Regions from separate parts of the Roseateles aquae genome, predicted to be linked through region 4. Evidence: predicted binding sites of a transcription regulator. Region 4 holds the regulator's gene; each other region holds the start of a gene.
The links. Region 4 encodes sigma-54, which starts transcription at its own class of promoters, with help from an activator protein. Its sites were predicted from a motif close to TGGCANGNAANCTGCTTT; they were not measured.
Positions count from the first base shown of each region.

Region 1: RQP53_RS12535 (TorF family putative porin) is a predicted target of sigma-54. The motif match lies at 2,699-2,716, and genes of this name have one in related genera.
Region 2: RQP53_RS02480 (PEP-CTERM sorting domain-containing protein) is a predicted target of sigma-54. The motif match lies at 1,843-1,860, and genes of this name have one in related genera.
Region 3: RQP53_RS21715 (circularly permuted type 2 ATP-grasp protein) is a predicted target of sigma-54. The motif match lies at 2,592-2,609, and genes of this name have one in related genera.

Region 1 is NZ_JAVXZY010000004.1:355,263-359,973, forward strand. Features, by position in the region: gene RQP53_RS12525 (ammonium transporter) at 1-1,394, opposite strand, end outside; gene glnK (P-II family nitrogen regulator) at 1,550-1,888, opposite strand; gene RQP53_RS12535 (TorF family putative porin) at 1,915-2,649, opposite strand; gene RQP53_RS12540 (YifB family Mg chelatase-like AAA ATPase) at 2,894-4,408, shown strand; gene RQP53_RS12545 (hypothetical protein) at 4,512-4,711, opposite strand, start outside.
Region 2 is NZ_JAVXZY010000001.1:563,484-568,194, forward strand. Features, by position in the region: gene prsT (XrtA/PEP-CTERM system TPR-repeat protein PrsT) at 1-1,751, shown strand, start outside; gene RQP53_RS02480 (PEP-CTERM sorting domain-containing protein) at 2,025-2,816, shown strand; gene RQP53_RS02485 (isoaspartyl peptidase/L-asparaginase family protein) at 2,982-3,992, opposite strand; gene RQP53_RS02490 (acyl-CoA dehydrogenase family protein) at 4,174-4,711, shown strand, end outside.
Region 3 is NZ_JAVXZY010000011.1:170,300-175,010, forward strand. Features, by position in the region: gene RQP53_RS21705 (sensor histidine kinase) at 4-1,266, shown strand; gene RQP53_RS21710 (type 1 periplasmic-binding domain-containing protein) at 1,291-2,313, opposite strand; gene RQP53_RS21715 (circularly permuted type 2 ATP-grasp protein) at 2,639-4,096, shown strand; gene RQP53_RS21720 (alpha-E domain-containing protein) at 4,236-4,711, shown strand, end outside.
Region 4 is NZ_JAVXZY010000003.1:67,293-72,003, forward strand. Features, by position in the region: gene RQP53_RS09125 (thiol:disulfide interchange protein DsbA/DsbL) at 1-119, shown strand, start outside; gene lptA (lipopolysaccharide transport periplasmic protein LptA) at 258-878, shown strand; gene lptB (LPS export ABC transporter ATP-binding protein) at 875-1,651, shown strand; gene RQP53_RS09140 (RNA polymerase factor sigma-54) at 1,664-3,175, shown strand; gene RQP53_RS09145 (LysR family transcriptional regulator) at 3,189-4,142, shown strand; gene RQP53_RS09150 (aminoglycoside phosphotransferase family protein) at 4,158-4,711, opposite strand, start outside.

The DNA of each region.
Region 1 (4,711 bases), on a different contig from region 4:
CCGACCGCCTTGGCCTGCACCAGCACCTGAGCGGCGATCGAGTAGGCGTCCGGCGTCACCGTGGTGACCGTGACCCAGTCGCCGACAAAGCTCGGGCCGCCCAGGGCCGGCGAGTTGAACACGCCGGTCAGCAGCGCACCGATGATGCCGCCGACGCCGTGCACGCCAAACACGTCCAGCGAGTCGTCCGCACCGATCAGCTTCTTCAGGCCCGAGACGCCCCAGAGGCAGGCAAAGCCGGCAATCACACCGATGATCAGCGCCCCACCGACACCAACATTACCGGCGGCCGGCGTGATGGCCACCAGGCCGGCGACGGCACCCGACGCGGCGCCCAGCATCGAGGCCTTGCCCTTGTGCAGCGCTTCACCAGCACTCCAGGCCAGCACGGCAGCGGCCGTGGCGACAAAGGTGTTGATGAAGGCCAGTGCGGCCGTGCCGTTCGCTTCCAGTGCCGAGCCGGCGTTGAAACCGAACCAGCCCACCCACAGCAGCGAGGCACCGACCATGGTCAGCGTCAGGCTGTGCGGCGTGAAGGCTTCCTTGCCATAGCCGATGCGCTTGCCGACCATGAAGGCGCCGACCAGACCAGCCACGGCGGCGTTGATGTGCACCACGGTGCCGCCGGCAAAGTCCAGCGCGCCCCACTGCCAGATCAGCCCGGCGGTACCGTTGACCTTGTCGACCACATCAGCGGCGGTGTAGGCATCCGGGCCGGCCCAGAACCAGACCATGTGAGCGATGGGCAGGTAGCTGAAGGTGAACCACAGCGTCATGAACAAGAGCACAGCCGAGAACTTGATGCGCTCGGCGAAGGCACCGACGATCAGGCAGGCGGTGATGCCGGCAAACGTCGCCTGGAAGGCGGCGAACACCAGTTCCGGAATGACCACGCCCTTGCTGAAGGTGGCGGCATTGGCGAAGGTGCCGGCGACGTTGTCCCAGATGCCCTTCATGAACAGTCTATCGGTGCCACCGATGAAGGCATTGCCCTCGGTGAACGCGAAGCTGTAGCCATACAGCACCCACAGCACGACGATCAGCGAGAAGGTGACCATCACCTGCATCAGCACCGACAGCATGTTCTTGCTGCGCACCAGGCCGCCATAGAACAGCGCAAGACCCGGCACCGTCATCATGATGACGAGCAGCGTGGACAGCATCATCCAGGTGGTGTCGCCCTTGTTGGGCACCAGCACCGGTGCAGAAGCGGCCTCAACGGCAGAGGCCGCAGCCGCGGGTGCCGGCGCCGAAGCAGCCGCCTCGGCCACAGGCGCCGCGACCGTGGCCACAGCGGCAGACGCCGCAGGCGCCGACGCAGCGGGGTCCTGCGCCCAGGCAGCAGGCGCACAGACCGCCGCGGCCAGGGCCAGACAAGCAAGCAGTTTCTTCATCATCAAATCTCCAACGGTTCTGTTCCAGTGCCGCTGCGCGATGCACGCGTCGCAGTCAGCCATTCAAACCACGCGGGGCCCGAGGCTCCGGCTCCGCCGGGCCTTCGGGCACGCCCCCTTTGAGGGGGCCGGCGAAGCCGGTAGGGGGTGGGCGATCACAGCGCGTCCTGCCCGGTCTCACCGGTACGGATGCGCACCACCTGATCAAGCGGCGACACAAAGATCTTGCCGTCACCGATCTTGCCGGTGCGGGCCGCGCTCTCGATCGCTTCGATGACCTGATCGACCACCGCGTCGGCCACGGCCGCCTCGATCTTGACCTTGGGCAGGAAATCGACGACGTACTCGGCGCCGCGGTACAGCTCGGTGTGCCCCTTCTGGCGGCCAAAGCCCTTGACCTCGGTGACGGTCAGGCCCTGCACGCCAATGGCGCTGAGGGCTTCACGCACTTCGTCAAGCTTGAAGGGCTTGATGACGGCGGTGATCAGTTTCATATCGCGCTCCTCGTTTACGTGTCTGTTCAGAAAGTCTTCTTGACCGACAGCACCAGGGCGCTCTTGCCCAGGTTCTTGCCGGCGCCCAGGTAGGCATCGGTGCTGGTACCCACCACAGCGACGCCCCACAGGAAACCGGCGTAGTCCTTGTTCAAGGTCAGCGAATAATCGGTATACGAGTATTCGCCGCTGTGGCGGACGCTTTGATGACCGATGTGCGGCGTCAGCGTCATGCCATCGCCCAGGTCGATCGCGGCACCGAGTTCCAGATAGCCGCTTCCCTTGGAGTCCGCAAAACCGAACAGATTGCTGGTGCTGTGCGAGTACTTGGCGGTGAACATGCCGAAGGTCAGCGCACCATAGATCTCCAGCGTGTTGGCGCTGGGGTTGAGCGCATTGCTCGGGTAGACGTACTGCAGCAGGCCCACGTCCAGCGTCAGCCCCTTGCTGATCTCGGTCTTGTAGCCGCCGTACAGGTCGATCTCGACATTGGCATCGCCGCCACCGTCCTTGATCCACTTGATCGTCGAGGCCCAGGTCCCGATGTAGAAGCCGTTACCGAAGTCGTAGTCGGCACCGCCTTGCAGGGCCGGCTTCAGGCGGGTCTGCGAGATGCCACGGTAGCGATAGTCGGTCGTCACGCTGGCGTTGAAACTCAGCGGCGAGGCGGCCGCAGCAGGCTCCTCGGCGTGGGCCGGGGCGCTGGCGCCCAGCGAAGCAAGGGCAGCCAGGGCCACAGCGGCAAGAATCAGCTTGGACATCACGGTACTCCTGAGGGTTGGATGGTTTGGAGGCAGACTCGAAGCCCTACCTGCAGCTTCCGTGCCAACCTGCAACTCCCCGGCCAAGCCAGCAGCGCAGGCACGGAACGCAACTTTGTGCACCAAGATGGCCCACATCGACCGCATGCGCCGCCCTGGTGCACGCCCCGTTTGTGTGCGCATGTCGCCACGGCGACGATGTTGCGGGCAGAATCGGCGGCAACAAGCAGGGAGGAGACGCCGCATGTCGCTGGCCATCATCCACAGCCGCGCGCTCGATGGCCTCAGCGCCGCGCCGGTGACCGTCGAGGTGCATCTGGCCAATGGCCTGCCCAGCTTCACCTTGGTCGGCCTGGCCGAGACCGAGGTCAAGGAAGCCCGCGAACGGGTGCGTGCCGCGCTGCAGAGCAGTGGCCTGCAATTCCCGGCCAATAAAAGAATCACGGTCAATCTGGCGCCGGCCGATCTGCCCAAGGAAGGCGGCCGCTTCGATCTGCCCATTGCCCTGGGCCTGCTGGCCGCCAGCGGGCAGATCGACGCCACCCGGCTCGATGCTCTGGAATGCGCCGGCGAGTTGTCGCTGGCCGGGGAACTGCGCCCGGTGCGCGGCGCGCTGGTGATGGGGCTGGCGCTGAAGACGGCGGGCAGCCGGCGCCAACTGCTGCTGCCTGCCGCCAGTGCCGCGGAGGCGGCGCTGGTGCAGGATATCGATGTGCGCAGCGCGAATCATTTGCTCGATGTGGTCGCCTGCCTGCTGCCCGGCGCCGAACAGGCACTGGCGCGTGCACAGGCCCAATTGCCGGTGCCCGAGACTGGCGGCCCGGACCTGGCCGATATCAAGGGTCAGGCCTTGCCCAAGCGGGCCTTGGAGATTGCCGCGGCCGGCGGCCACAGCCTCTTGCTGATGGGACCTCCGGGTACCGGCAAGTCGATGCTGGCGCAACGCCTCGCCGGACTCTTGCCGCCCTTAGATGAAAGCGAGGCCTTGGAGTCCGCCGCCGTGCTCAGCCTAGCCGGCCAGTTCGAGCTGCGGCGCTGGGGCCAGCGCGTGCTGCGCAGCCCGCACCACAGTGCTTCGGCAGTGGCCCTGGTTGGCGGTGGCTCGCCACCGCGCCCCGGCGAGATTTCCTTGGCCCAACATGGCGTCTTGTTCATGGATGAACTGCCCGAATTTCCGCGCGCCGCGCTGGAGGCCTTGCGCGAACCGATGGAGACCGGCCGCATCCTGATCTCGCGCGCCGCGCGCCAGGCCGAGTTCCCGGCGCGCTTTCAGCTGGTGGCCGCGATGAACCCCTGCCCCTGCGGCAACTTGGGTCACAGCCAGAAGCTGTGCCGCTGCACACCCGATCAGATCAACCGTTATCAAGCCCGGCTGAGCGGCCCCTTCCTGGACCGCATCGACCTGCTGGTCGAAGTCCCTTTCGTGCCGCCCAAGGAACTCGGCCGCATGGCCGCGGGCGAAACCAGCGCCACGGTCGCCGAGCGGGTCGCCGCCGCCCGCCAACATGCGCTGGCCCGTCAACAGCGGCCCAATGCCGCGCTGGCGGCGCAGGAGCTGGAACAGCATGCGCCGCTGGACCCCGCAGCCCGGCAGCTGCTGGAGCAGGCCGCGGAGCGGCTGGTCTGGTCAGCGCGCAGCTTTCATCGCGTGCTGCGGGTGGCGCGAACGATTGCCGATCTGGCGGGCAGCGGCACGCTGCAAGCGCCCCATGTCGGTGAGGCGATTCAGCTGCGCCGAGGGCTGCCGGCAGCACCCTGAGTCCTACGGCGTTCCAGTAGCGCAGCCGCGCCAGCACCGCCGCCATCGCCACCATGCCTGGGCGGGCGCCGCGACAGATTGCACGCCTAGCCCGACGCCGTACTCAGCGCGGCAGCGTGATCGGTGTCGTCACCCAGGACGACCAGAACGTGCTGCCAGCCGGCTTGGTGCGGACGGCGCCGGTGTACCAATTGGGTTCGGGAGCGCTATCGCTGTCTTCGCTGTAGGTCACGCTCACCTGCGCACCGTACTTGAAGTACCAGCGCGGATTCCAGCCCAGCCCGTTCAGGTCAGGGAAGGTGT
Region 2 (4,711 bases), on a different contig from region 4:
CCTCGATTGCCGTGCAGTCCAAGGACTTCACGCTTGCCGTCCCCATCCTTGAGACCATGCTGCGCAACAACCCTGACGACACGCAGGCGCTCTACATGATGGGATCCATCCAGCTGGCCCGCAAACGCTATCCGCAGGCCAGCGAGCTGTTCGAGCGCGCCGCCGCCAAGAGCAACAGCGCCGACGCCGTGCGCGAACTGGGCTTCAGCCAGCTGGGCCTTGGGCTGGACAAGCAGGGCCTGAGCAATCTGGAAAAAGCCTATGCCGCCAATCCGGCCGACACCCGCTCTGGCGTGCAGCTGGCGCTGACCTTCGCACGTCAGGGGCAAAGCGCCAAGGCATTGCAGATTGCCGAGACCATCGTCAAGCGCGAGCCGGACAACCTGACGATGATCAACTTCCTCGGCAACGTTCGCGGCCGTATCGGCGACAAGGCCGGCGCCCGCGCCGCCTTCCAGCAGGTGCTGGCCAAGGACCCGGCCTTCCGTCCGGCAGGCATCAATCTGAGCTGGCTGGACATCGAGGAAAGGCGCTTTGACGAAGCGCGGACACGACTGACGCAGATGCTCACCCGCATGAAGGACGACCCCGACGTGCTGTTTGAACTGGGCACACTGGAATTGCGCGCCGGTCGCCCCGCTGAAGCCCTGCGCCAATGGCAAAAGGCCGACGATGTGCAGCGCCAGGACCCGCGCCCAGGGTTGGCGATGATTGACTACTACAGCAGCCAGCGCCAGGTCGACAAGGCGCTGGAGACCGCCAAAATGCTGGCCGGCAAGCAGCCCAGCAAATTCGCCGTGCAGTTGGCGCTGGGCCGCGCCTACCTGGCCGCCGGCGAATCAACCAATGCCCGCCTCAGCTTGCAGGAAGCCACCAGGCTGGCCGAGTTCGACGCCGACAAGCAGGTTGCCATCGGTCGTATGCAATTGATGGCCGGCGGTATCGACCAGGCCAGCTACAACGTCCAGAAAGCCCTGCAAGCCAAGCCTGACGATCTGCAGGCGCTGGTGCTGCAGACTGAGATCGAAGGTCGGCGCGGTGACGCCGCCAAGATCGATGCAGCGCTCAAGACCTTGCAGGCCAAGCATCCGGGCACCGTACCCACCTTGCTGACCACCGGCCACGTCGCCTTCTCGCGAGGCCAATTTGCCGCCGCCCAGCTGGCTTACCGTGCTGCCATGGATAAGGCACCGGAAACCAGCGTCGTACTGCTGCTGGTGCAAGCCCAGATTGCTGGCGGCGAAACCGACAAGGCTCTGCAATCGCTGGAGAGCTGGACCAAGAAAAGGCCTGATGACAAGCTCAGTCTGCGCGCATTGGCCGAGGTGCAGCTGCAAGCCGGCAAGATGGACCAGGCGCGCAAGAGCTTCGCGCAAGTCGTCGCCCTGGAACCGGACAATGCCAGCACGGTGGCCGCTTACGCCGCCCTGCTGCAGCGACTCAACGACGCTGGCGCCGTTGCCGCCGCCGAAAAGGCCGTCAAACTGGCGCCGAATGATGCCGAAGTCAATGATGTGATGGGCTGGATCCTGCTGCAGCGCGGCGACAAGGAGGGTGGCTTGCGCTTTCTCCGTGAAGCGCGTTTGCGCAACCCAACCAGCGGTGAGATTCGCCTTCACCTGGCCTATGCATTGGCCAAGAGTGGGCGCAAGGCCGAGGCGCGCGACGAACTGGCGGCAGCTCAGAGCTCACCAGTGAAGCCGCAGCCCGCGGAGGAATTGGCCCGCGCCCGTCGCGAGTTAGGTCTCTGATTTGAGCGCCCCTGTCGGCATTTTTTACAGCCAAACAGTTTCCTATCGCCAACGAACGGAAACTTCAGTCAAATCAAGAGGATGGAAACTCAGGCACAAATATTGCTTAGTTTCCATTGAATCCTTTCCGTGACTGAGGCAGCAAGCGAGAACGTGAAGTTTGTGCAATCCCTGTCGAACTCCCCCGGTTCGCGGGATAGGCGAGAAAGCACAGCCTGTTACGCTCGCGACCAAGTGCTCGGTAGTCCAAGAATCAAGTTCCAAAAGGTTGTCATGCAAACAAACACTGCTCATCAAGTCGGCTCTCTGGCGCGCTTCAGCGCGATGGCGCTGGCAAGCGTGATTGCGCTGGGCGCCTCGTCGCAAGCCTACGCCACCAGTTCGCTGAGCTGGCAGACACCGTCGAACAACAAGACGCTGACCGAAACGCTGAAGTTTGGCAGCCTGGCGGCCAAGAGCACCTCACTGGGTGCGATGGGTGTCACCGACGGCGTGGACAACTTCTGGGTCTATTGCCTGGATCCGTTGACAACCGCTGCGTTGACGGCGACCTACAACACCACCAGTCTGTCGAACTTCATCACCGGCGGTGGCTACACGGCGCTCTATACGAACACCACCTACAAGACGGCCGTGTCCTACGGCGTGCAGAACACGGCCACCGTGCTGAGCAAGCTGCAAGATCTGTATTCGCATGCCTATGCTGACAGCCTGAGCAATTCGACCAAGTCCGCAGCGTTCCAGTACGCCGTATGGGAAATTGAAGGCGATACCGGCTATAGCAGCACCGCCGGCGGCCTGAAGTACACCTCGGCTGATTCGGGCTTTGTCACCCAGGTCAACGCCTATCTTGCCGCACTGAACAGCGGCAACTGGACCAGCGTGAATGGGTCCAACTTGGGTAGCACCAGCGCCTATACCTACACCGTCTACACGCCGACCGGCGCCTCACAGACTTTCCTGCGCGTCACGGCTGGCAAGACTCCCGAACCGGGCTCGCTGGCATTGGCAGGCCTGGCATTGTTCGGCGTGGTTTACACCCGCCGCAAGGGCAGCAAGGCCTGAACTGTCTTGCGTCTGGAGATGAGGCGATGATCTGCCTCTCGCCGCAAGAGAAAAGCGACCTCCGGGTCGCTTTTTTACTTGGTGGGCATCAGACCGTGGGGGCGCGCCAGATCGGGTTCACAAGCAGCAGCCCGCTCCAGCGGCTGCCCTTGTACCTGTCAACGCTCAGGCCGCTGCGTAGATCGCCACGTCCGGCCGCTCGCCAAGCCGCACATAGCCCCGGTACATGCCCTCGGTATTGAAGGGCATCGCCACCTCGCCCCGCGCGCTGACGGCAATCAGGCCACCGCGCCCCCCATTGCTCGGTAGCTTGTCCATCACAACCCGCCTCGCCGCCTGCTCAAGCGACAACCCGGCATAGGCCATCAACGCTGCCACATCATGAGCCGCACAGGCACGAATGAAGGCCTCGCCGGTACCGGTGCAAGACACCGCGACTGTCGCGTCGTCGGCATAGCAACCGGCGCCGATGATGGGCGAATCACCGACCCTCCCGACCTGCTTGTTGGTCATGCCACCGGTGGAGGTCGCAGCGGCAAGATGCCCCGCCGCGTCCATGGCGACTGCGCCCACCGTACCGAACTTATTCTGCTCATCGAGCGGAGCAGCCGGCGGCGTGACAAAGCTCAGCGCCTGTCCATCATGGTCGAGCAGGCCACCGCGAGCCGCGGCCTGCGCGCGCCGCAACTGAAGCAGCCGGCTTTCCGTGCCGAACCATGAGGGATCAACCTGCTCCAGGCCGTGGCTGGCAGCAAATCGGTCTGCCGCGTCGCCGATGAACATCAGATGCTCGCTGTGCCGCATCACGGCCAGCGCCGCCAGCACCGGATTGCGCGTGCAGCGCAAGCCCGCCACGGCGCCGGCCTGCCGGGTCTGCCCGTCCATCACACTGGCGTCCAGTTCATGGCTCGCATCCGCGGTATAGACCGCGCCGCGCCCAGCATTGAACAGCTCGCATTCTTCTAGCCGACGCACCGCCTCAACCACCACCTCCACCGCCAGTGCACCTTCGGCCAGCATCGCTTGACCTGCCCGCAGGATTTCATCCAGCGCATGGCGGTAGCGCTGCTCCTCCTCGGCGCTGATGGCGCTGCGCAGCAGCGTGCCGGCCCCGCCGTGGATCGCCAGCACCGGCCGGCGATCACCAATGCCAACTGCCGTCGTTTGTACACTCATCCGATGTCTCCTTCCGCAGCACCGGCAGGCGGCCGGTGATTCAAGCGCGTGGCAGCATACAGGCAGCCGTGCAAGGCTGGCGTGTCTCTGCAGGGACAGGCAAAAACGAACGATCGTGCTAAAACGACGGCCAGCAAGCAGCTCACCCTCCATACCGCCTGCATCGTTTCGAGGACATCGCATGGATCTGAACTTCACCGAGGAAGAACTGGCCTTTCGCGCCGAGATTCGAGCCTGGGTTGCCGCCCATCTGCCCGCCGACATCAGCCACAAGGTGCACAACGCGCTGCGGCTGTCCAAAGACGATTTGCAGCGCTGGGCCAAGATCCTGGGCAAGCAAGGTTGGCATGGCTGGGCCTGGCCCAAGCAGTTTGGTGGCCCGGGCTGGAATGCGGTGCAGCGACATCTGTTCGAAGAGGAATGTGCCTTGGCCGGCGCGCCGCGGGTCGTGCCCTTTGGACCGGTGATGGTGGCACCGGTGATCATGGCCTTCGGCACGCCGGAGCAGCAGCAGCGCCATCTGCCCGGCATCATGAGCGGGGAGGTCTGGTGGAGCCAGGGCTATAGCGAGCCAGGCTCGGGCTCCGACCTCGCGTCGGTCAAGACCCGCGCCGAGCGGCGCGGCGATCACTACATCGTCAATGGCCAGAAGACCTGGACCACCTTGGGCCAGTACGGCGACTGGATCTTCTGCCTGGTGCGTACCGACAGCAGCGTCA
Region 3 (4,711 bases), on a different contig from region 4:
GCCATGCCCGACACCAGCAACAAGCCCCGCAGCCGCTTCCTGCCGCCCTGGCGCCTGCCGCGGCTGTATCTGCGCGTCCACCTGACCGTGCTGGTGGCGCTGCTGGTCTTTGCGCTGAGCACGATGGCGCTGTGGCACCGCGGCGGCGGGCCCCTGGAGCGGGCTCAGCAGCTGGCTGGTCGGCTGCTGCAGAACATCCTGCCGCCGGCCACGGCGCCGGCCGAGGAACAAGCCGCCGCGTTGCGCCGCCTGGCCGAGGGCGTGGCGCCGCAGGCCGAGCTGCTGGCCGCCGATGGCCACCGCCTCGTCGAGATCTATGCGCCGATGCCGCCGCACCACGGCAAGTGGTTCGGCGTGCGTCTGCCCGATGGGCGGCGCGTCTACGCCCGGCTGGACCTGGCCATCGGACCGGCCTGGTTGCGCCTGCATGTGATCGTGCTCGGCCTGGCGCTGCTGATCGGCCTGCTGGTCTACCCGCTGGTGCGGCCGCTGACGCGCCGGCTGGAGCGGCTGCAGCAGGGTGTTGAGCGCCTGGGCGCTGGTGAGCTGGGCGCCCGCGTCGCCGTGCAAGGCCATGACGAGGTGGCCCGGCTGGCACGCAGCTTCAATCAGGCGGCCGCGCGCATCGAGCAGCTGATGGCCGCGCACAAGCGCCTGCTGGCCACCGCCTCGCACGAGCTGCGCACACCGCTGACGCGGATTCAGCTGGCGCTGGAACTCAGCCGGGATGGCAGCCTGGCGCAGCGCCGCGCGGCGCTGGAGCGCGATATTGCCGAACTCGATGCCTTGCTTGAAGAGATGCTGCTGGCCAGCCGGCTGGATGCCGTTGGCCCGGCCGCCTTGCAGCGCGAGCCGCTGGATCTGCTGGCGCTGGCCGCCGAGGTCGGCGCCGCCCACGCCGAGGTGCAGGTGGAGGGTCAGTCCTTGCTGATCGATGGCGATGCCCGGCTGCTGCGCCGCCTGCTCGGCAATCTGCTGCGCAATGCCGAGCTGCACGGCCGCCCGCCGGTGCAGCTGCGCATCGACATCGACCCCGCCGACGAGCGCCTGGCCCGGCTGCGCGTCTGGGATGCCGGCCCGGGTGTGGCGCAGGCGCAGCGCGAGCAGGTCTTCGAGCCCTTCTTCCGTGGCGCCACCCAGGGGCCGGGTGTCGGGCTGGGACTGTCACTGGTACGGCAGATCGCCAACCATCACGGCGGCAGCGCCGTCTGCGAGCCGCTCACGGGCGGCGGCAGCGTCTTCGTCGTTCGGCTGCCGCGCGCCTGAACGGCCCGCGGCCGTTAAAGCGACTCAGCGCGCCGCCAGCTCGCTCTTGCCGGCCAGCAGCTGGCCGCAGCTGGCCGCGCCGCTCTGCACGGTAAAGGGCATGCCGCCCCAGGGTCCGCCCTTGCCGCAGTCGCCCGGCTTGCAGTCGCAGGACTTGCTCTTGACCAGCTGTTCCAGCACCCCCGCCTCACGGGCCGGCAGGCGCGGCAGCTTGGGCGCAAAGCTCAGGCGCAGCACATCGTCGCTATTGGAATCGCGCGGCATGACCGGGCCCATCAGCGTCTTCAGGCCCTGGGTATCGGCCACGGCGGCGGACGACTTGGCACCGGCGCGGGTGCGCTTGATATAGGCCAAGGCGACCTCCATCGCCGCATAGCCGCGTGCCGCAGACAGCGTGAAGGGCTTGCGGAAGGCGGCCAGATAGGTCGGCGCAATCTCGGCCCAGCGGGCCTTGTCGATGGTCGGCACCGGGCACAGCGCGGCGTCGTACTTGGGTGAGAGCGGCGCCTCGAAGTCAATCCAGCAGGCGCTGGAGGCGGTGACGCGCAGACTGGTCTCGGAGCGCAGCTTGGTGGCGATGTTCTCGGCGACATTGAAGCCGACACGACCCAGCTGCAACGTGCCTTCGCCGCTCTTCAGGCGTTCGGCATTGCTGGACACAAAAGGAATGCCGGCGGCACGCAGCACGGCCGGCATCTCGCCGAGCTCGCACCAGCCGCCCAGCACGATATCGACCCGCGCCGCCACCAGCGCATTGGCGGCCGCCTTGGCGCGGTCGGAATCGCAGGCGCTGTCCTTGATCACCAGTGTCGGCACCGGCTGGCCCGGCCAGGTTTTCAGCGCCAGCATCATGCCGTTGCGGATTTCCTCGCCCTGGGCGGCATTGGGCCGGCTTTCCGGCACGATGGCGCCGATCACCTCACCCGGCGCAGCCTGCACCGGCGTCACGACCTGCAAGCCCAGCAGCAGTGCTCCCAATGCGCCACGCCCCCACATTGGCAGCCCACGCGCTGCCCGGCTCAGCATCTTGCTCATTGTTGCTTTCATCACTGTTTTCCTCCTGGACCCGGCCGCGATCTCGATCTAGATGGCCGCGCTCCACCCTGCGGACGAATGCTATGCAAGCGGGGCTCGGCCTGCCTGAGGGAAAGCGCGCAGTTCGCCCGCCCAACTGTGGCGCTCAGCACACGAAGCCGGGTATATCGGGGCATTTGATGCTGGTTTGTCACCGGCCGATGCGCCGGCCTGGTGCGTCGGTGTCGCACCAAGACCAGGCGCAGCCGGGTTCGCGCACCGCCACGGCGCAGCAAAGAGATCGTTTGCACAGGCACGGGGCTTGCATTGATCATCGGGCACAAGCCTCGGAGACCTCATGCACGCGCTCACCCTGCCCGCCAACGGTCATTACGACGAGATGCTGCTCGCCAGTGGTGCGATCCGGCCGCATTACCAGCCCTTCGCCAACTGGCTGCACGCCCAGACACCCGAAGCGCTGGCCAAGAAGCGCGCCGAGGCCGATCTGCTGTTCCACAAGGTCGGCATCACCTTCGCCGTTTATGGCGACGAGGCCGGCGCCGAGCGGCTGATTCCCTTCGACACCGTGCCGCGCATCGTGCCGGCCGATGAGTGGCGGATGCTGGAGGCCGGGCTGCGCCAGCGGGTCAGCGCGCTGAACCGCTTCCTCTGGGACATCTACCACGATCACGACATCATCAAGGCCGGCCTGATCCCGGCCGAGCAGGTCTTTGCCAATGCGCAGTATCAGCCGGCCATGCAGGGGCTGGATCTGCCCCACGGCATCTACGCCCATATCACCGGCGTCGACCTGATCCGCCATTCGGACGGCGGCTACTACGTGCTGGAGGACAACCTGCGCGTGCCCAGCGGCGTCTCCTACATGCTGGAGAACCGCAAGATGATGATGCGGCTCTTCCCCGAGCTGTTTGCCCGCTACCAGGTGGCGCCGGTGGCGCATTACCCGACCTTGCTGCTGAACACGCTGCGCCATGCCAGCGAGGCCGAGCGCGCACCCGCGGGCGAGGGCGCTCACGATGCGCCGCGCGTGGTGGTGCTGACACCCGGCCCCTTCAACAGCGCCTATTTCGAGCACGCCTTCCTGGCCCAGCAGATGGGCGTCGAGCTGGTCGAGGGACAGGACCTGTTCGTCAAGGACGAGTACCTGTACATGCGCACCACCGTCGGGCCCAAGCGGGTCGATGTGATCTACCGCCGCATCGACGACGCCTTCCTCGACCCGCTGGCCTTCCGCGCCGATTCGATGCTGGGCGTGCCGGGCCTGCTCTCGGTCTACAAGCAGGGCCATGTGATCCTGGCCAATGCGATCGGCACCGGCGTGGCCGACGACAAGTCCATCTACCCCTATGTGCCGGACATGATCCGCTTCTACCTCGGCGAGGAACCCATCCTGCACAACGTGCCGACCTGGCAATGCCGCAAGCCCGAGGATCTGGACCATGTGCTGGCCCATATGGCCGAGCTGGTCGTCAAGGAGGTGCATGGCGCCGGCGGCTACGGCATGCTGGTCGGTCCGGCCGCGACGGCCGCCGAGGTCGAGGACTTCAAGCAGCGGGTGCGCGCCAACCCGAGCAACTACATCGCCCAGCCGACGCTGTGCCTGTCGAGCTGCCCGACCTTTGTCGACAGCGGCATCGCCCCGCGCCACATCGATCTGCGCCCCTTTGTGCTGACCGGCCGCGAGATCAGCATGGTCCACGGCGGCCTGACGCGGGTGGCGCTGAAGCAGGGATCGCTGGTGGTCAACAGCAGCCAGGGCGGCGGCACCAAAGACACTTGGATCTTGGAGGCGTGATGGCCCACCCCCTACGCGCTACGCGCGCCCCCTCGAAGGGGGCGCGCCCGGACGCCCGGCGGAGCCGGATCGTCGGGCTCTGCTGGGTCTGGATGAGTCCTGCCGTCGATTGCTGCGTCATTTACGCCGGAGACAAATAATGCTTTCCCGAACCGCTTCCCAGCTCTACTGGATGAGCCGCTACCTCGAGCGTTCCGAGGATCTGGTGCGCATGCTGGATGTGACGCATTCGCTGTCGCTGCTGCCGCAATCGCGCGGCGCGATGACCGAGCTGGCGGCGCCGCTGGCCGTCACCGGCACGCTGGAGGCCTATCACGCCAAGCATGCCAAGCTGGAGGCCGAGCAGCTGTTCAACTTCATGGCGCTGGATCTGGACAATCCGGCCTCGGTGCTGTCCTGCCTGCGCGAGGCGCGCGAGAACGCCCATGCGGTGCGCGGCCAGATCACCGCCGAGATGTGGGAGGCCATCAACGCCACCTGGCTGGAGGGACGCAGCCTGCCCAAGCGCGGCATTCCCAGCGTGTCCAGCTTCTTCGACTGGGTCAAGGAACGCTCGCACCTGTTCCGTGGCGCCACCTACGGCACCTTGCAGCGCAACGATGCCTACTGCTTCAT
Region 4 (4,711 bases):
GTTTCTTGACCTCGCCGGCGATGTCCTCGGCCGGCCTGCGCATCAGCGAAGTTGAATCCGGCAAGCGCGCGCTGCAGGTGGTCGACACGCTGATTCAGCGCATTCGCAAGGGCGGCTGATCGCCGGGCAGGGCGCCAGCCGGATCGGGGAAAGGCGCCCTTCTTCACATGGCAATGGAAGATGGTGGCGTGGCCCCCTGTTCGGCGGGTCTCGCCGGCACTTTGGCATGGCAGAATGGCCTGCAAGAACTGTGCCGTATGAAATCCAACCAGACCCTTCTCCCCACGCTAGCGCTGCTGGCCTGCCTGTTGCTGGCCATGCCGGCGCATGCCGAGCGCGCTGATGCGCAGAAGCCGCTCAACATCAGCTCCGACAAGGGCGGGCGGGTCGATGTGGTCAAGCAGCGTACCGAGTTCAACGGCAACGTCATCCTCAGCAAGGGCACCATGCTGCTGAAGGCCGAACGGCTGGATGTCCGCGAGGCCAGTGACGGCTTCTTCCAGGCCTACGCCAGCGGCGAGGCGGGCAAGCCGGTCAGCTTCCGTCAGGCCCGAGATGTTCCAGGTGAGGCCATCGAGGGCCATGCCGAACAGCTCGAGTACGACACCCGCTCCGACACCATCCGCTTTGTTGGCAATGCGGTCGTGCGCCGCACGCGCAGCGGAGCGGTGGCCGATGAAGTCACCGGCGCCGTCATCCTCTACGACAACCGCACCGAGGTGTTCAGCGTCGAGGGCGGCCAGACCTCGCCGCACCCGAACGGCCGGGTGCGCGTGGTGCTGATGCCGCGTGGCGCCTCGGCGCCCGAGGCCGCGGCCAGCGCACCGCCGCTGACGCTGCAGCCCAGCACCGTGCTGCAGCCGCGCAAGCCCTCATGAACAGCCAGGTGCCAGCGCTGGAGGCGGGCGCGCGCAGCCGCCTGGAGGCCGAGGGCCTGCAGAAGCACTACGGCATGCGCCGCGTCGTCAAGGACGTGCACCTGGATGTGCACAGCGGCGAGGTGGTCGGCCTCTTGGGCCCGAATGGCGCCGGCAAGACGACCAGCTTCTACATGATCGTCGGGCTGGTGCGTGCCGATGCCGGCGAGATCCGCATCGATGGTCAGCCGGTGCAGCGCCTGCCTATTCACCAGCGTGCGCGGCTCGGCCTGAGCTATCTGCCGCAGGAAGCGTCGATCTTTCGCAAGCTCAATGTCGAGGAAAACATCCGCGCCGTGCTGGAGCTGCAGCTCGATGAGCAGGGCCGGGCCTGGCCCAATGCCCGTGTCGATGAGGCGCTGGAACAGCTGCTGCAGGACCTCAGCATCGAGAAGCTGCGCGACAGCCCGGCGCCGGCCTTGTCAGGCGGTGAACGTCGGCGTGTCGAGATCGCCCGTGCACTGGCCACGCAGCCGCGCTTCATCCTGCTGGACGAGCCCTTTGCCGGTGTCGACCCGATCGCGGTGCTGGAGATCCAGCGCATCATCGGTTTCCTGAAGGCGCGCGGCATCGGCGTGCTGATCACCGATCACAACGTCCGCGAGACGCTGGGCATTTGCGACCGCGCCTACATCATCAGCGAGGGCACGGTGTTGGCCGAAGGCCGGCCGGCCGAGATCGTCGACAACCCCGATGTGCGCAAGGTCTACCTGGGCGAACACTTCCGCATGTAGGCGGCTCGGACGATGAAGCCCTCACTGCAGGTACGCCTTTCCCAGCATCTGTCGCTGACGCCGCAGCTGCAACAGTCGATCCGCCTGCTGCAGCTCTCCACGCTGGAGCTGCATCAGGAAGTCGAGCAGATGCTGGCGCAGAACCCGCTGCTGGAGACCGACGAGGAATTCGCCGAGGCGCCGCAGCTGGAGCCGGCCGAGCGCTTGTCGGCCAGTCAGCGCGACGAGGCGGCCAGCAGCGCCGAGGCGGCCGGCGATGGCGAGGCGGTGGCCGAGATCCGTGCCGATGACTTCGGCACGACCGAGCGCGAAGACTGGGAAAACGGCACCGAGGGCGACGACTTCGACGGCATCCGCGAACTGCCCAGCAACAGCGGCGGTACTGCGCCCGATGACGACAGCGATTACAGCGACCGTGAATCGGCCGAGATCAGCCTGCAGGAGCATCTGAACGCGCAGATGGCCGGCATGGGCTTGAGCGACGAGGACCGTGCGGCGCTGCATGTGCTGATCGAATCGTTGAACGAGGATGGCTATCTCGAAGACAGCCTGGAAGAGATTGCGGCGGCGCTGTCGGCTGGCGCCGAGGCTGAGCAGGCCGAGGAGCTGCTCAGCCTGCTGCGCTGCGCACTGAAGTGGCTGCAGAGCATGGAGCCCGCTGGTGTGGGCGCCCGCGATCTTTCGGAATGCCTGGTCTTGCAGCTGCGGGCGCTGCCGCGCAGCCAGGCCCAGGTGGTCGCCATCCTGATCTGCAAGCAGCATCTGGAGCTGCTGGCCAAGCGTGACAGCCGCAAGCTGATGGCCCTGACCGGCGCCGACGAGGCGCTGCTGCGCGAGGCGCAGGCGCTGATCGGGCGGCTGGAGCCCAAGCCGGGCCGCCGCTTCGCGCGCAATGTGGCGCAGGCGGTGGTGCCCGATGTGATCGTGCAGAAGGCCGGCCGCGGCTTTCGGGTGATGATCAATCCGGATGTGGCGCCCAAGCTGCGCATCAACGAGCTCTATGCCCAGGCGCTGCGCGCCACCCGCGGTGGTGTCAGCAATTCGCCGCTGGGCACGCAGTTGCAGGAGGCGCGCTGGTTCATCAAGAATATCCAGCAGCGCTTTGACACCATATTGCGCGTCTCCGAGGCCATCGTCGATCGTCAGCGCGGTTTCTTTACCCATGGCGAGCTGGCGATGAAACCGCTGGTGCTGCGCGAGATTGCCGATGAGCTCGGCTTGCATGAATCGACGATTTCGCGGGTGACCACGGCCAAGTACATGGCCACGCCCTGGGGTACGTTCGAGCTGAAGTATTTCTTTGGCTCGGGCCTGAATACCGAGTCGGGCGGCAATGCATCCAGCACGGCGGTGCGGGCCTTGATCAAGCAGTTCGTCGCGGCCGAGGACGCCAAGAAGCCGCTGTCGGACAGCCAGCTCTCGAGCATGCTGGAAGAGCAGGGCATCCAGGTGGCGCGGCGCACGGTGGCCAAGTACCGCGAGGCGCTGAAGATCGCGCCGGCCAATCTGCGCAAGACGATCTGAAGGGAGCCTTCTGATGGACCAGCTGCGGGCCATGCGCACCTTTGCGCGAGTGATTGACGAGGGCAGTTTTGCTGGCGCCGCCCGCGCGCTGGATCTGGCGCCAGCGGTTGTGACCCGTTTGGTCGCGGAGCTGGAAGAGCATCTGGGAGCGCGGCTGCTCAATCGCACGACACGCAAGCTGGCCCTGACCGATGTCGGCGAAGCCTACCTGGAGCGGGCGCGGCGCATCATTGCCGATGTCGAGGAGGCCGAGGCCTTGGCGTCGGCGTCAACCAATGACCCGCGCGGCCATCTGCGCGTGCTGGTGCCACCCGCCATTGCCGTGCATCAGCTCTCCAAGCACCTGCCGCGCTTTCGCCAGCAGTACCCGCACATCACCCTCGAGCTGCATGCGCCGGGTCCGGTGGCGACGATGGACGAGGCCTTCGACATCACCATCCTCAGTTCTCGCCACCCGCTCGAAGGCGACTTCGTGGCCCGGCGTCTGGCGCGTACCGAGGTCATCATGTGCGCCTCGCCAGACTACCTGGATCGATGCGGGCGCCCGGCGCACCCACGAGACCTCAGGGGGCATGACTCGATCCGGCCCTCGATCCCCGAGTTGCAGCGCGGCATCGTCTTTGTTCGTGGCGGACTGGGCGAAGGCACGGTTCACGAGACCTTCAGCGGTGTGCCCGATCGGGCGGTGTTGAGCACCTCATCGATCGACACCAATTACGCGGCGACCTTGCATGGCCTGGGCATCGCCGGCCTGCCGACCTTTGTGATCGGCGACGCGCTGCTGGAAGGGGCGCTGGAGCGCGTGCTACCGGAGTGGCGCCTGTTCAGCTTCACGATCTGGGCCACGATGCCGACCCGCAAGTTCATGCCGGCGCGAACGCGCGCCTTCCTGGAGTTTTTGCTGCAGGTCTTTGGCGGCGAAGACCACGACCCCTGGCTCTTGGCGGCTGGTTGTGTGACGCGCTGAATGCGCGCTCGCGCTTCAGCGCAGATTGAAGCCGGTCTGCACCAGCGAGCCGCGCAGCTTCTCCAGCAGCCGGGTCAGTGGCGAGAGTTCGATATAGCGGGTGCTGACCTTGATTGCGTAGGCGAAGAAGCGCGGCAGGTCCTCCGCATAGCGGGGCTTGCCATCGCGGTGCTTGAGCCGGCAGTAGATGCCCAGCACCTTCAGATGGCGCTGCAGGCCGGTCCATTCGAGCTGGCGCCAGAACTCACCGAAATCGTCGCCCACCGGCAGGCCCAGCTTGCGCGCCTGCTCCCAGTAGCGAATCGCCCAGTCCAGCTCGCGTTCCTCATCCCAGGAGATGAAGGCATCGCGCAGCAGCGAGACCAGGTCGTAGCTGATCGGGCCGCAGACGGCATCCTGGAAGTCGAGGATGCCGGGACCATCGGCGCAGACCATCAGATTGCGCGGCATGAAGTCGCGGTGCATGGCCAGCTGAGGCTGACTCAGCATGTTTGTCACCAGCAGATCGCAGGTGCGCTGCCACCACTGCAGCTCGACACCGTCCCAGCGCTGGCCGTGCTCGCGCTCGA